One region of the Paraburkholderia sp. J10-1 genome, then DNA from elsewhere that is predicted to be linked to it. Evidence: riboswitches for the same ligand, from Rfam matches in the RefSeq annotation. Region 1 holds a riboswitch; the other holds the start of a gene.
What was found. A riboswitch is a leader RNA that binds a small molecule or an ion and turns the genes downstream of it on or off. The one in region 1 is predicted to bind cobalamin.
Positions count from the first base shown of each region.

Region 2: it holds a riboswitch for cobalamin, as region 1 does, so the genes downstream of both, U5A65_RS02705 (TonB-dependent receptor domain-containing protein) here and cobW (cobalamin biosynthesis protein CobW) in region 1, are expected to answer to the same signal.

Region 1 is NZ_CAJMYW010000003.1:519,432-526,380, forward strand. Features, by position in the region: gene cobN (cobaltochelatase subunit CobN) at 1-2,268, opposite strand, end outside; gene cobW (cobalamin biosynthesis protein CobW) at 2,296-3,387, opposite strand; cobalamin riboswitch at 3,608-3,878, opposite strand; gene U5A65_RS14960 (cobalamin biosynthesis protein) at 4,045-4,470, shown strand; gene cobO (cob(I)yrinic acid a,c-diamide adenosyltransferase) at 4,485-5,087, shown strand; gene U5A65_RS14970 (cobyrinate a,c-diamide synthase) at 5,092-6,402, shown strand; gene bluB (5,6-dimethylbenzimidazole synthase) at 6,386-6,949, shown strand, end outside.
Region 2 is NZ_CAJMYW010000001.1:612,927-619,875, forward strand. Features, by position in the region: gene U5A65_RS02695 (MFS transporter) at 50-1,633, shown strand; gene U5A65_RS02700 (acid phosphatase) at 1,793-3,754, shown strand; cobalamin riboswitch at 4,014-4,196, shown strand; gene U5A65_RS02705 (TonB-dependent receptor domain-containing protein) at 4,297-6,228, shown strand; gene U5A65_RS02710 (hypothetical protein) at 6,216-6,949, opposite strand, start outside.

The DNA.
Region 1 (6,949 bases):
CCACGGCGCGGCCCAATCCACCGTGGCCGGATCGACCAGATGATCGATGCGCAGGTCGCGCGCGATCGCCTCGATGAAGCCCGCGTTCGCACCCTGACCGTCCCCGCACGCGTAACGCCCTAGCGCGAGCAGCGTGTCGCAACGCTGCTGGCCTTGCGGCGATTCGCCGAACGTGTGCAGCCCGTCGCGAATCTGCGCTTCCTTCAGTTCGCACAGGTAGGCGTCGGCGCGCGTGAGGAGTTCGTCTTCGCCAGCCTGATCCGCGGGCGCGGCGACGCTCAATTCTTCGTGCAGCCGATGCTCGATGATGGTCGCAAGTATGGTCTTTCGCAGCAGCTTCGCGCGGCGCGGGTCCACCATCAATGCTTCGTAATACTCATCGACCTGACGTTCGAGGTCCTGCAGCGGCCCGTAGTTTTCGGCACGCGTGAGCGGCGGCATCAGATGATCGACGATCACGGCCTGGGCGCGGCGCTTGGCCTGGCTCCCCTCGCCCGGATCGTTGACGATGAACGGATACAGATGCGGCAGCGGCCCGAGCGCCATGTCGGGCCAACAGGTGTCGCCAAGCGCCACGCTCTTGCCCGGCAGCCACTCCAGATTGCCGTGCTTGCCCACGTGCGCGATGGCGTCGATGCCGAACGTCTCGCGCAGCCAGAAGTAAAACGCGAGGTACGCGTGCGGCGGCACGAGTTCGGCGTCGTGGTAGTTCGCGTAAGTGTCGTCGCCGCGCGAGCGCGAAGGCTGGATGCCCACGAACACCTGGCCGCAGCGCCAGCCCGCGATCATGAAGCGGCCGCGCCGCACCGTGGGGTCCGCTTCCGGCGCGCCCCAACGCGCGATCAGCGCGTTTTGCGCCTCGGCGGGCAACTGCGAGAAGCGCGCGCGATAGTCGTCGAGCGAAAGGCTCTGCCATGCGGGGCGCAGCGCGCGCGTGTCGGGATCGTTCGTCACGCCCTGTGTGAGGATGCGCATGAGCGCGTCGCCGTCTTCGGGCAGATCGGCTACGCGGTAGCCTTCGTCGCGCAGCATGCGCAGGATGCCGACCACCGAAGCCGGCGTGTCGAGCCCCACGCCGTTGCCAATGCGACCTTCGCTCATCGGATAGTTCGCGAGCACGAGCGCGAGCTTTTTCTCCGCGTTCGGCAGGCCGCGCAAACGGCACCAGCGGCGCGCGAGTTCGGCCACGAAAGCCACGCGTTCCAGGTCCGGCTGATAGCGCACCACATCGACTTGCGTCTCTTTGCAGTGGTACGCGAGGCCCTTGAAACTGATCGCGCGCGTGATCACGCGGCCGTCCACTTCGGGCAGCGCGATATGCATGGCGATGTCGCGTGAGTTCAGGCCGTGATTATCCTTGACCCAGTCGTCGCGGTTGCCGCCGCTCAGGATCACCTGGAGCACGGGTGCGTCGCCGGCGAGCGCGAGCGGTTCGGGGTCGTCCAGCGACGAAGCCGCAAACGCCGTGGTGTTCAGCACGAGCGAGACATCGTGCTCGGCCGCCAGTTGATCGAGCACGTCGCGGCTCAAGGTGTCCTTGAGCGAGGTGATCGCAAGCGGCAGCGGGTTCATGCCGCGCGCCAGCAGCGCGGTAATGAGCGCGTCGAAAGCGGCCGTGTTCGCGGCCTGCAAATGCGCCTTGTAAAACAGCAGCGCGACGACCGGGGCGCCGGGTTGCCAGCGCGCGCGCCATTCGTCGATGGTCGCGACGTCGCGCTGCGGACAATAGAGCGCGGCGGCCGGCAGCGCGACGGGCGGCGCAGGCTCGCTGCCCCAGTCGAAGGCGCGCCACGCGAGCGCGCGCAGAAATGATTCGGCATTCGCCGCGCCGCCTTCGCGCAGATAACGCCAGAGCAGGCGGCAAAACTCGGGCTCGGCGCGGCTCTTCGCGATGAGATTGGGGTCTTCCTGCAAGTCGCCCGAAAACATCGCGAGCAATTGCCCGCGCTGCTGCGCAAGCGAGACGACCTGCTCGATGCCGTAAGGCCAGTACGTTTCGCCGCCCAGATGATCGACCACTACCACCCGCGCATGCTGCAACACGTCTTCGACGTAGAAGTCCACCGATGCGTTCTGGCGCAGGTACGTAACGTTCGCGAGCCGCACGCCCGGGAAACCTTTGGGCAGGCGCGGCACGACGCTCGCCAGCAGCGCGAGCGTCGTATCCGCCGAACTGAGCACGACGATTTCTGCGGGCTGCTGGTCAATACGGATGACGCCCTGCGTGTCGTCGACAAAACCACCTGGCGTGGTGCGCAGCAAGTGCATGGTACGGCCTCGTCTAGCGCAGTGCGGTCACTTCGCGCCCGCGATCTGCACGTTCGTGAGCGCCGTGTCGAATGCCACTTGCAGCGTCGTGCCATCGAGGTCTTCGCCAATCAGCACGAAGCGGCTCGCAAGCGGCTGCGCCGCGCTTTCCTGCGCGTTCCAGCGGCGGTCGAAATAGCTGTCGAAGCGGCGGCCGACACCTTGAATCACGAGACGCATCGGTGCACCCGGCAGCGCGGCGAAGCCCTTCACGCGATAGATCGTGTGCGCATCGACGAGCTGCTGCAGCGCTTCGATCACGCTCTCGCGCGAAGCGGCCGCGCCCGACACCACGACCGAATCGAACTCGTCATGATGATGATCGGGATCGTCGCCGGAACCGTGATGGTCGTGCCGCAGATGAATGCTCTCTTCGGAAGCCGCTTCGAGCCCGAGCAGCGTATGCAGATCGAGCTTGCCGTGCTGCGCGCGCACGATCTTCACCTGCGGCGGCAGTTCTTCGCGCAGCTCGGCAATGAGCGCGTCCTGGCCCGCTTCGTCGAGCAGATCGGTCTTGTTGAGAATGACGAGATCGGCGGCCGAAAGCTGGTCTTCGAACAGCTCGTGCAGTGGCGATTCGTGATCGAGATTCGGGTCGGCGCGGCGTTGTGCGTCCACGGCCTGCGGGTTTTCGGCGAACTGGCCGCTCGCGGCGGCGGGGCCGTCCACCACGGTCACGACCGCATCGACGGTGAACGCGTTGCGAATCGACGGCCAGTTGAACGCCTGAACGAGCGGCTTGGGCAGCGCGAGGCCGGAGGTTTCGATCAGCACATGATCGATGTCGCCGCGGCGTTCGAGCAGTTTCTCCATCACCGGGAAGAACTCTTCCTGCACGGTGCAGCACAGGCAACCGTTCGCGAGTTCGTAGAGCTGGCCTTCCGTTTCGTTGCCGTTCTCGTCGCAGCCAATGCCGCAGCCGCGCAGAATTTCGCCGTCGATACCGAGTTCGCCGAACTCGTTGACGATGACCGCGACGCGCAGACCACCCGCGTGCTGGAGAATGTGACGCAGCAGCGTGGTTTTGCCGCTGCCGAGAAAGCCCGTCACGATCGTGACCGGAATCTTGCGCATTTGCATGAAGTGCTCCTTCGGCGCCAAGCCGGATAGCGGGGTGCGTCGCGTTGGCCGTTCGTGCGAGTATCTGTGTGTCGTCACACGAGCACGCGCGTATCCGTGGAGACGCACTCACGCGTAACGATTCAAAAAAAACCTGCAGGGGGACGAACGACCAGAAACGCACCGGGGCCTCGCCCGGCCGACGCGTGAATATCATGGATCCGGCACCGCATCCCCGCAGCGCGAATCCCACGTATCTGGCCGGTATCCGGACTGACGAAACACCGCTTCGCCTTCCCGCGCGAGTGGCCTTGCGGCCGGCTCGGGCAGTGGCGTGGACTGCGTAAAGCATGGAAGCGGTTTGCGGCATTCGTTCGAACGCCGCGCTCGTTGTACCGTTGCGGGTGCAGTTCAGGTTGGCCACGCCCGAGGCGGGATGGCTCCCTGATTCCCGTTTAACTGCGCGCGCATCATGAATCGCGCGCGCGAGCACCAGAGTGCGTGCGAGTGTAGGCGCGGGGGGCTTGCGCGTCAAGGAAGGCGTGGGAAGCCGCAAAAGCGTGTGCTATCGTAGCGCGCATCCGGCAACGGCCGGAATACGACTGTTTTGCTTGCTCCGCTCCCGCCGTGAATTCTGTCGAAAATCGCGCCACGCGCGCAGCTTCATTCGAAACCACGCTGGAGCCCGCACAGCGCGCGCCGTCGCTCGCGCTCGGCATTGGCTGCCGGCGCGGCGTGACGCTTGCGCAGGTCGACGCCGCCGTGCGCGCCGCGCTCGGTGCGTGCCCGCTCGAAAGCGTGACCTCCGTGGCCACGCTCGACGTCAAAGCCGGCGACCCCGCGCTACAGGCGTTTTGCGGGGCGCATGCGCTGCCGCTGTACACGTTCACGCGGGAGCAAATCGCCGCGACGCCCACGATCGCGCCGCCCTCCGCTGCTGCCCAAGCGCAATTCGGCGTGGACGGCGTGTGCGAGCCCTGCGCGCGTCTCGCGGCGGGCGGCGGTCCGCTCGTGCGCGGCAAGCTGGCGCTCGACGGCGTAACGGTCGCGATCGCCAGCACGCTGCAAAACCCGGCAAACACGCAAGCGAAAGCCCCGCAATAATCCCACTCACGACGATGAAAACCGATCCCGAATCGCACCAACGCATGACGCAGCGCCGCCGCGAGGGCCATGAGAAAAAGCAGGCCGCCGCAACGCACGAGAAGGGCCTCCTGATCGTCAACACCGGCAACGGCAAGGGCAAGAGCACGGCCGCATTCGGCATGGCCGTGCGCATGCTCGGCCACGGCATGAAGCTCGGTGTCGTGCAGTTCATCAAGGGCGCGCTGCATACGGCTGAACGCGACTTTCTCGGCAGCGTCGCCCACTGCGATTTCGTGACCATGGGCGACGGCTACACCTGGAACACGCAGAATCGCGACGGCGACATCGCCACCGCACGCAAGGGCTGGGACGAAGCGAAGCGCATGATCGAAAGCGGCGAGTACGCGATGGTGATCCTCGACGAACTCAACACGGTGCTCAAATACGAGTACCTGCCGCTCGACGAAGTGCTCGGCGTGATCGCGTCGCGCGCGCCGCACGTTCACGTGGTCGTGACGGGCCGCCATGCGCCCGACGCGCTCATCGAAGCCGCCGACCTCGTCACGGAAATGCGCCTCGTGAAGCATCCGTATCGCGAGCAAGGCGTGAAGGCGCAAAAGGGCGTGGAGTTTTGAGCCCATGAGCGCGACGCTTGCCTGCCCCGCGCTTTTTATCAGCGCGCCCGCTTCGGGCCAGGGCAAAACCACGCTCACGGCGGGCCTCGCGCGCCTGCACCGCCGTGCGGGCCGGCGCGTACGCGTGTTCAAGACCGGGCCGGATTTTCTCGACCCCACGATTCTCGCGCGCGCGAGCGGCGCCCCCGTGCTCTCGCTCGACCTGTGGATGGTGGGCGAACAGGCGTGCCGCGGCCTGCTCGCGCAGGCCGCGCGCGAAGCCGACCTGATCCTCATCGAAGGCGTCATGGGCCTGTTCGACGGCACGCCGAGCAGCGCCGACCTCGCCACCACGTTCGGCGTGCCGGTGGCTGCTGTCGTGAGCGCGAAGTCGATGGCGCAGACCTTCGGCGCGATCGCGTTCGGTCTCGCGCGTTTTCGGCCCGAGGTGCCGTTTCATGGCGTGCTGGCGAATCGCGTGGGCTCGCCGCGCCACGCACAGATGCTGCAGCAGGCCTTGCCCGCTGACGTGCGCTGGCTGGGGCACGTAACGAGCGAAGCCATGATGACGCTGCCAGATCGCCATCTCGGCCTGCATCAGGCTGCGGAGATCGACGACCTCGACGCGCGCATCGAGCGCGCCGCCGACGCGCTCGCGCAAACCGCGCTCGCGGAATTGCCGCCTCCGGTGGAATTTTCATATTCTTCGCATGACGAAGTAATTCCTCGCCTGCTCGAAGACCGCCATATCGCCATTGCGCGCGACGCCGCGTTCTCGTTTCTCTATCCCGCGAACATTGCGTTGCTCGAAACGCTCGGCGCAAGCGTGAGCTACTTTTCGCCGCTCGCGAACGAGCCCGCGCCCGCCAACGCCGATGCGATTTTTCTGCCCGGCGGCTATCCCGAGCTGCATACATCGGCGCTCGCGCGCAATACGCTAAGCGCGAATTCGCTGCGTGCGCATGTATCTGCGGGAAAGCCGCTCGTCGCCGAATGTGGCGGCATGCTTTATCTGCTCGATGCACTCACCGACGTAGAAGGCACGCGCACGCCGATGCTCGGCCTGCTGCCCGGCGAGGCGGTCATGCAAAAACGCTTCGCGGCGCTCGGCATGCAGCAGATCGATGGCGCACATGGCGCGCTGCGCGGCCACACGTTTCACTATTCGCGCATCGCCACGCCGCTTGCGCCCACGCTCACGGCACGCCACGCACAAACTGGCGGGCCCGGCGAGGCGCTTTATCGGCATGGTTCGATCGCGGCCACCTATATGCACGCTTACTGGCCCTCCAACCCGGCTTTCGCGGCCGCACTCTTCCATGGCACAGCCCTTTGACGAAGCCGAGCGCGCGGCGGTCTACCGTGCGATTTACGAGCGCCGCGACATGCGGCACTTCGCGCCGGGCCCCGTCGATCCCGCGACATTGGCACGCCTGCTCGACGCCGCGCATCACGCGCCGAGCGTGGGCTTCATGCAGCCGTGGCGCATCGTGCGCATTACAGACAACACGTTGCGCGAGCAACTTCACGAGGCGGTCGAGCGCGAACGCATTGCGACCGCCGACGCGCTGGGCAAGCGCCGCGACGAGTTCATGAAGCTCAAGGTCGAAGGCATGCGCGACTGCGCCGAGGTGCTCGTGGTCGCGCTGATGGACCGCCGCGAAGCTCATGTCTTCGGCCGGCGCACGCTACCGGAGATGGACCTCGCCTCCGTGGCCTGCGCGATCCAGAACATGTGGCTCGCGGCGCGCGCCGAAGGGCTCGGTATGGGCTGGGTGTCGATCTTCGATGTCGACGAGGTGCGCGCCCTGCTCGCCATGCCGCCCGGCGCCAAGCCGGTGGCCATACTCTGCGTGGGTCAGGTCGACGCGTTCTACCCGCAG
Region 2 (6,949 bases), on a different contig from region 1:
CGGGCACCGTGCAGCAGATTGGCCGCTTCAGAGCGGCGAGGAGCATTCCATGGCCGCAGGCATCGGGCTTCAAGATCAAGGACGGCAACTGCTGCCGTTTCGCGAGTCGGTGTTGGCGATGCTCGGCGTCGCGTCGGTGTCGATGCTGATCGCGCTCGACCAGACCATTGTCGGCACCGCGTTGCCGCGCATCGTTGCGGAACTCAAGGGCTTCGAACTCTATGCATGGGTCGCGACGGCCTACATGCTTGCCTCCGTCATCACCATTCCGATCTTCGGGCGTCTGGGCGATCTGTTTGGCCGCAAGCCCTTCATGCTCGCCGCCATTCTTCTTTTCACCGTCGCGTCGGTGCTCTGCGGCATGGCGACCAACATGCTGTTTCTCGTGCTCGCGCGCGGCCTGCAAGGTATTGGCGGCGGCATCATGATGGGGACAGTTTTTGCGACCGTCGCCGACCTGTTCCCCGATCCGAGGCTACGCCTGCGCTGGCTGGTATTCGTCACCTCCGCATTTGGCATTGCGAACATGGTCGGGCCCACGCTCGGGGGCATGCTGACGCAGCACGGAAGCTGGCGGCTCGTGTTCTTCGTCAACGTGCCGGTGGGTCTGCTGGCGCTGTTCTTCGTGCACGCTTTCCTGCCGCACCTGCACCATGCGCGCGAAGGGGCGAGGCTGCGCCTCGACTGGCTCGGCGCTTGCGTCGTCGCTGTCACGTTCGGCGCACTGCAGCTCGTGATCGAACTCTGGCCGAAACAAGGATGGACGACGACGACGATCGTGCTGGCAGTGATCGTACTGGTCTTTTCGCTAACGCTTTTCTTCTGGGAAAAGCGCATGGGCTACCCGATCATCCCCGTGGACATGCTGCTCGATCGCAAGCTCGGTCCGCTCTTTGCGATGTCGGTGCTTGGCGGGTTCGCGTTGTTCTCGCTCGTTTTCTACGTGCCGCTGCTGTTCCAGGGCGGCTACGCGATGTCGCCGCGCGCCTCGGGCATGCTGATCACGCCGCTCCTGCTCGGCACAACGGTGGGCAGTTTCGTGAACAACCGCGTGGTCACGCGTATCCGGCGCGCCAACGCGATCCTCTACATCGGCTTCGCACTGTCCGCCTTCGCGAGCCTCGCGGTGGTCGTGCTGCGAGGCAACGAGCCGCATCTCGTGTGGATGGCGTGCATGGGCGCGAGCGGCCTCGGCCTGGGCCTCGTGGGTACGAGCCTCACGGTCTGCTCGCAGCAAATCGTGTCGCGCGACCATCTCGGCGCCGCCACGGCGATGCTGCAATCGCTGCGCACTTTCGGCGGCATGCTGGGCACGGCGATGACCGGCGCACTGCTCGGGCACCTCTACACCATGGGCGTGAATCGCTCGCTGGACTCGTACCAGGCAACGCAGTGGTTCAAGTCGTTTGCGAGTCCCGAACTGCTAGTGGACCGCGCCGACCAGGCCGCGCTGATCAGTCGCCTCGTGAGCGCCGGGCACGCCGGCGACGCGATGATGAGCTCGGCGCGCAGCGCGCTCGTGGATTCGATCCACATGGGCCTCGTTGTTGCCGCCATCGCCGCGCTCGCCGGCCTGTGTCTCGCGTGGTTCGTGCCGCCGGTACAGGTGGGGTATCTCGAGGCGCGGCCGTAAATGAACCCCGAACATTATTTCACCCGAATTTCATTTCAATTACCGTTTAACATAGACGTAATAATTTGGTAATTAGGGAGTAATCGAGGGTAAGCATAATTCGCCGCCGTCAGTCTGCCATCACCACACAGCATCAACCACGACGACGGAGCCCTCAGCATGTCCGCATCACACCACCGAATTGCGCTGCCACTCTACCTGGCAGTGCTTACCAGCATTGCTGCACTAACCGCCTGCGGCGGCGGCAATAGCGACCCCGCCAGCACCGCCGTCATCCCCGCGCCGCCCGCCGACCCCGGCTTCGTGGACAACGCACCGATTCCCGACGTGCCCGCCTTCGTCGACAACATCGCGACCAACCAGCGCGGCGACGCGCGCTACGCCACGCTCGCGACCAACGCGGGCGTGCGCGTGGTGGCGCGCTTTCTCGATCTGTGGCAGCCGCTCACGCTGCTCGTGGACGCAGGCGTTTCCGCCCCCGCCAACGGCACGTTCCCCGCAGTCGTGCAGTCCACATGGACGGGCGTGCCCACCGACGGCACGCCCAACGGCACGATTCTCAACAGCACCGTGTTGAACGCGAACATCCAGTACGTTGTGAGCGCAACGACACAGCGCACCCAGGCGCAAGCGGACGCCGCCTACTACGACGACCGCCGCGGCAAGGGCTACAGCGTGACCGACGGCATGGGCCCGCTCACCGCCGCCTGGCGCGCGGCCGCGCAGCAAACCACGAGCATCACGTCGATTCCCGCTGACGCAACCACCACGCTCTACAACGACTCGGGCAACAACACGGGCGTGGGCAGCACGAGCAACGCGACGTTCGGCAAGGTGGTGGACCTGCTCAACACCATGGGCAACAACGCCTCGACCGAACCCGCCAAGCGCTTCTACAAATACGCGCGGCCATTCCGCTGGAGCACGAGCGTCGTGGTCGACCCCACGCTCGTGCCGGCGATCAGCACGACGCCTTCGACCGACGGCGGCTTCATCAGCGGCCATGAAGCCGAAGCCATGCGCGACGCGATGACGATGGCCTACCTCGTGCCCGAGCGTTACCAGGAAATGGCGAGCCGCGGCCTCGAACTCGGCGAGAACCGCATTCTTGCGGGCATGCATTCGCCGCTCGACGTGATCGGCGGACGCATGTTCGCGCTGGCCGCCACGGCCGCAAATCTCTACGACCCCGCGAACGCCACGCTCAAGAACGCGGCCTACGCGCAAGCGCACAGCGCGCTCGAACAGGCAACCGGCACGAGCACCACGACCTTCTCGACCTTCGCGCATTCGGGCACGAGCGCGACTGACCGCTTCGCCGACTATGCGACCAACAAGACGGAATTCGCACGCCGCATGACGTTCGGCTTCAGCCAGATCGAATCGACCGAAGCGCCGCCTGTCGTACCCAAGGGCGCCGAGGTGCTGCTCGAAACGCGCTTCCCGTATCTGAGCGCCAACCAGCGCCGCGTCGTGCTGAAGACGACCGAAGTCGTCTCGGGCTATCCGGTCATGGACGATTCCGAAGGCTGGGGCCGTCTGAACATGTTTAGTGCTGCCGATGGTTATGGCGCATTCAGCGGCAACGTGATCGTCGCAATGGACGCAAGCCAGGGCGGCTTCAACGCCGCCGACACCTGGCGCAACGACATTGCCGGCTCGGGCAAGCTCACGCTGCAGGGCAGCGGCACGCTCACGCTCGCGGGCAACAACAGTTACACGGGCGGCTCGCAGGTGAGCGGCGGCGTGCTCGCGGCCGCGTCGGCCACGGCCTTCGGCAACGGCGATGTGTACGTGGGCTCCGGTGGCAGCGTGACCGTCGCGGCGGCCGCGCCGTTGACGGTAGCGGGCAAGTACACGCAGCTCGACAGCACGACGCTCGAACTCGACATCGACGGCAACGGCGGCGGACGCCTGCGCGTGGGCGGCCAGCTCACGGTGGCGGGCGGCACGCTGCACGTGAAGTTCGTGAACGGCTATGCGCCGAAGGCAGGCGACACGATCGACCTGATCGACGGCAGCGGCGCGTCGGTCAAGTTCGCGACCGTCACTGTGGATGGCTTCAAGGCCACGCCCGTTTATTCTTCGACCGGCGTGGCGGTGAAGCTCTCGGCTTCGTGATGTAGCCACACTGGAAAGCGGCCCCGAATCACAATGGTTCGGGGCCGTGTTTCATGCGCCGAACACCGGAGCTTGCGATTTCGCGAGGCTCGCAAGCGCCTCTCTCGCCCCTCCGTCAACGGCACGAGATCGCATGCCGTGAGACACCCGCATAACAGCGCACGTCCATCGGTCAACGCGTGGCGCCGGGGGGCAGACCAAATCGGGTGTTTTCGCCACACCGCACCCGGCAAAGGTTGACGCGCGCAATGCGCGGCCATTACCCTTGCGCGCTGATGGTTCCCGGCGACGGGATCAAAAGGGAACGCAGTGCAAGACTGCGGCTGCCCCCGCAACTGTCAGCGGCGAGTCCATGCCAAAGCGGGCCACTGGGAAACCGGGAAGGCCGGCAACGGACGTCGACCCGCGAGCCAGGAGACCTGCCATCAGCCGAGTCCAGCAGCCGCAACGGGCGGGGATCCCCAATGCGCAAGCACCGCCCATGCGGCGGCTGCCCGTTGCAAGGACAGCCCTGAACAAGCGCTGTTTCCAGCCACCGCATCATGAAGTTTCGCCAGTTCGTTTTGACTTCCGCCGCGCTCGCCTGTGCGTGGCAAACCGCGCATGCCGCCGACGCATCGCCCGCCCAGGCCCAGCAGCAAACCACCGACGACACCACGCTGCCCAATATCCTCGTCGTGGGCGACACGCAGCACCTGCCGCAATCGTTCGACCAGCGCTACGCGGCCACCCAGGTGCTCACGCGCGCCGACCTCGACCGCGTCTCCCCCATCGACCCCAGCATTGCGCAGGCGCTCGCCACGCTGCCCGGCGTCACCGTCTCGCAGACCGGCGGGCCTGGGTCGTACACGGGAGTGAGCATCCGCGGGTCGTCGGCGGACCAGGTGGCCGTGTTCATCGACGGCATACGCGTGGGCTCCGTCACCACCGGCACGGCCGAATGGGGCGATCTTGCGACCGACTCGTTCGACCGCGTGGAGGTGATCTCGGGTCCCGCGGCCGCCTCGTTCGGCGCGGACGCCGTGGGCGGCGTCGTGCAGCTCTTCACGCGCCATGCGTCGAACCAGCCGAACCAGACCACCGTGTCGTTCGGCGGCGGCTCGAACAAGACCTTCGACACGCAGGTGCGCACCTCGGGCACGATCGGCTCGACCGGGCCGCTTGCCGCGTTGAGCGGACTCACGTATTCGCTGGGTCTGCACGACTACAACACGGCCGGCATCGACGCGACGCAGCCCTGGGCCTACGGCCACGAAGCCGGCCGCAACCCTTACCACGCGCAGAACCTGGACGCGCGCCTTGGCTATGCGCACGACAACTGGTCGATCTCGACCTTCGCGCTTTACCACCGCTCCGATCTCTCTTACGACAACGCGGGAGGCAACGACCGCCAGCGCGACAACCAGCTCACGACCGGCCTCGCGTTCCACCTCGACATCACGCCGACCACGCAGTTCGATCAGTCGGTGGGGTACGCCACCGACCGTCAGTTCCTCTATTCGAACGACCCGACGATCCCGACCGACGAGATCGATTCGACGCGCTTTGCCACCTCCACGTCGCTCACGCATCAGGAAAGGGGCCACACGCTCTTCGGCATGCCGCTCGACGGCGAGACCAAGCTCGCCTACGACTACACGCGCGAACTGGCGTTTCTGCCTGTGGATGTGCCGGGCGGCCTGCCCGCGCGCAACGATTCCGCCGTGTCGATGCATCAGTCCACAACGCTCGGGCCCGTCACGCTGTTCCTCGCGGGGCGGCACGAGATCGTGCAGGGGGAGTCGGTCAATACGGGCAACGTCGCGCTCTCGTGGGCGATCACACCGGTCTACACGGCGCGCGTTTCGTATGGCAATGCGTTCCGTCTGCCCACGTTCAACGACCTGTACTATCCAGGCTACTCGAACCCCAACCTGCTTCCCGAGCGCAGCGACTCGGTCGAGGCGGCGCTCGATGCGACCACTTCGATCGGCACGTTCACGGCCGCGGTGTACGACACGCGCGTACACGACCTCATCACGTACAACTCGCAGACCTTCCTGCCGGTGAACGTGGGCCGCGCGCATATTCAGGGTCTCGACCTCTCGTACAAGGGCACGCTTGGCAACTACACGCCGGTGAGCCTCACGGTGGGGATTCTGAATCCGCAGGACGTGACCGACCAGACCTGGCTCAATCGCCGCCCGCGCCAGACGGTGAGCCTGAGCGTGGATCACACGTGGGACGAGTTCCAGCTCCACGCGCTCAGCACCGGCGTTTCGCTGCTGTATAACGGCTCGACGTTCGACGACCAGCTCAACACGATCTACCTGCCTTCGTGGACGACGGTGAGCCTGCGCGCGTCGTACAAGGTCAATGCGCATCTCGCGCTTTCGGCCACGCTTGCGAACGTGTTCAACCGGCAATATGTGACCGCGTACGGGTACAACACGCTCGGGCGCACGGCGTTTGGGAAGGTCACTTATACGTTTTGAGGATCGGAGCCAGCGGCTGGACGGCGGTTGTCCGCCTGGCACCGGCTCCAGATATTCCTGAAGACCGCTTCGTGGTAATTGGCGTCCTTGCTCAACAGGTTGGTCGCCTTGCTCAGCCCACCACCTGCCGTCAGGTGTTCGATGTACAGCAAGCGCCGGATCTCACGCATATAGCTCGCAGGCAGCGGCATTTCGCCCTGCCGGCGGCCCTGGCGGCTCCGGTCTTCGTTCGCCATCGGCGTTTCGACCGTATAAAGCCCACGCTCGTGATTGATGAAGCACGCAGGCATGAGCGGATCTTCCATCACGCACACGCATTGGCGTTCGAGCACTGGCGCAGGAACCAGATTCTGCAGCCACTCCAGCGCGTGCTGCCATATCTTCCACGCGCTCTCTTTTGTCGGCGTAGCGTTGTGTTGCGCATGGACGAAGCGCAGGCATTCGACAACGATGTCCTCCTTTACGCAATACAGAATCTGGAACCCGGCCCGCAAATAAAGCACCAGTTGCAGAAGCTCATAGCATCGGCCCAGGATATGCGCCCCGTTGGGCGTGCACCCCTCGCGAGGCTCACCTCGCAGCAATTCGGGAAACAATAGAAGCGGCAACCCGGAAAACACGATCAGCGCGGGATTGCGCGCCGACTGCACTACGCCCCCCGCCCCCGCGGCAACTGCGGCCGCGGCCGCGTTTTCGGCGGGCGTTTGCGCGGCGCCGGTTG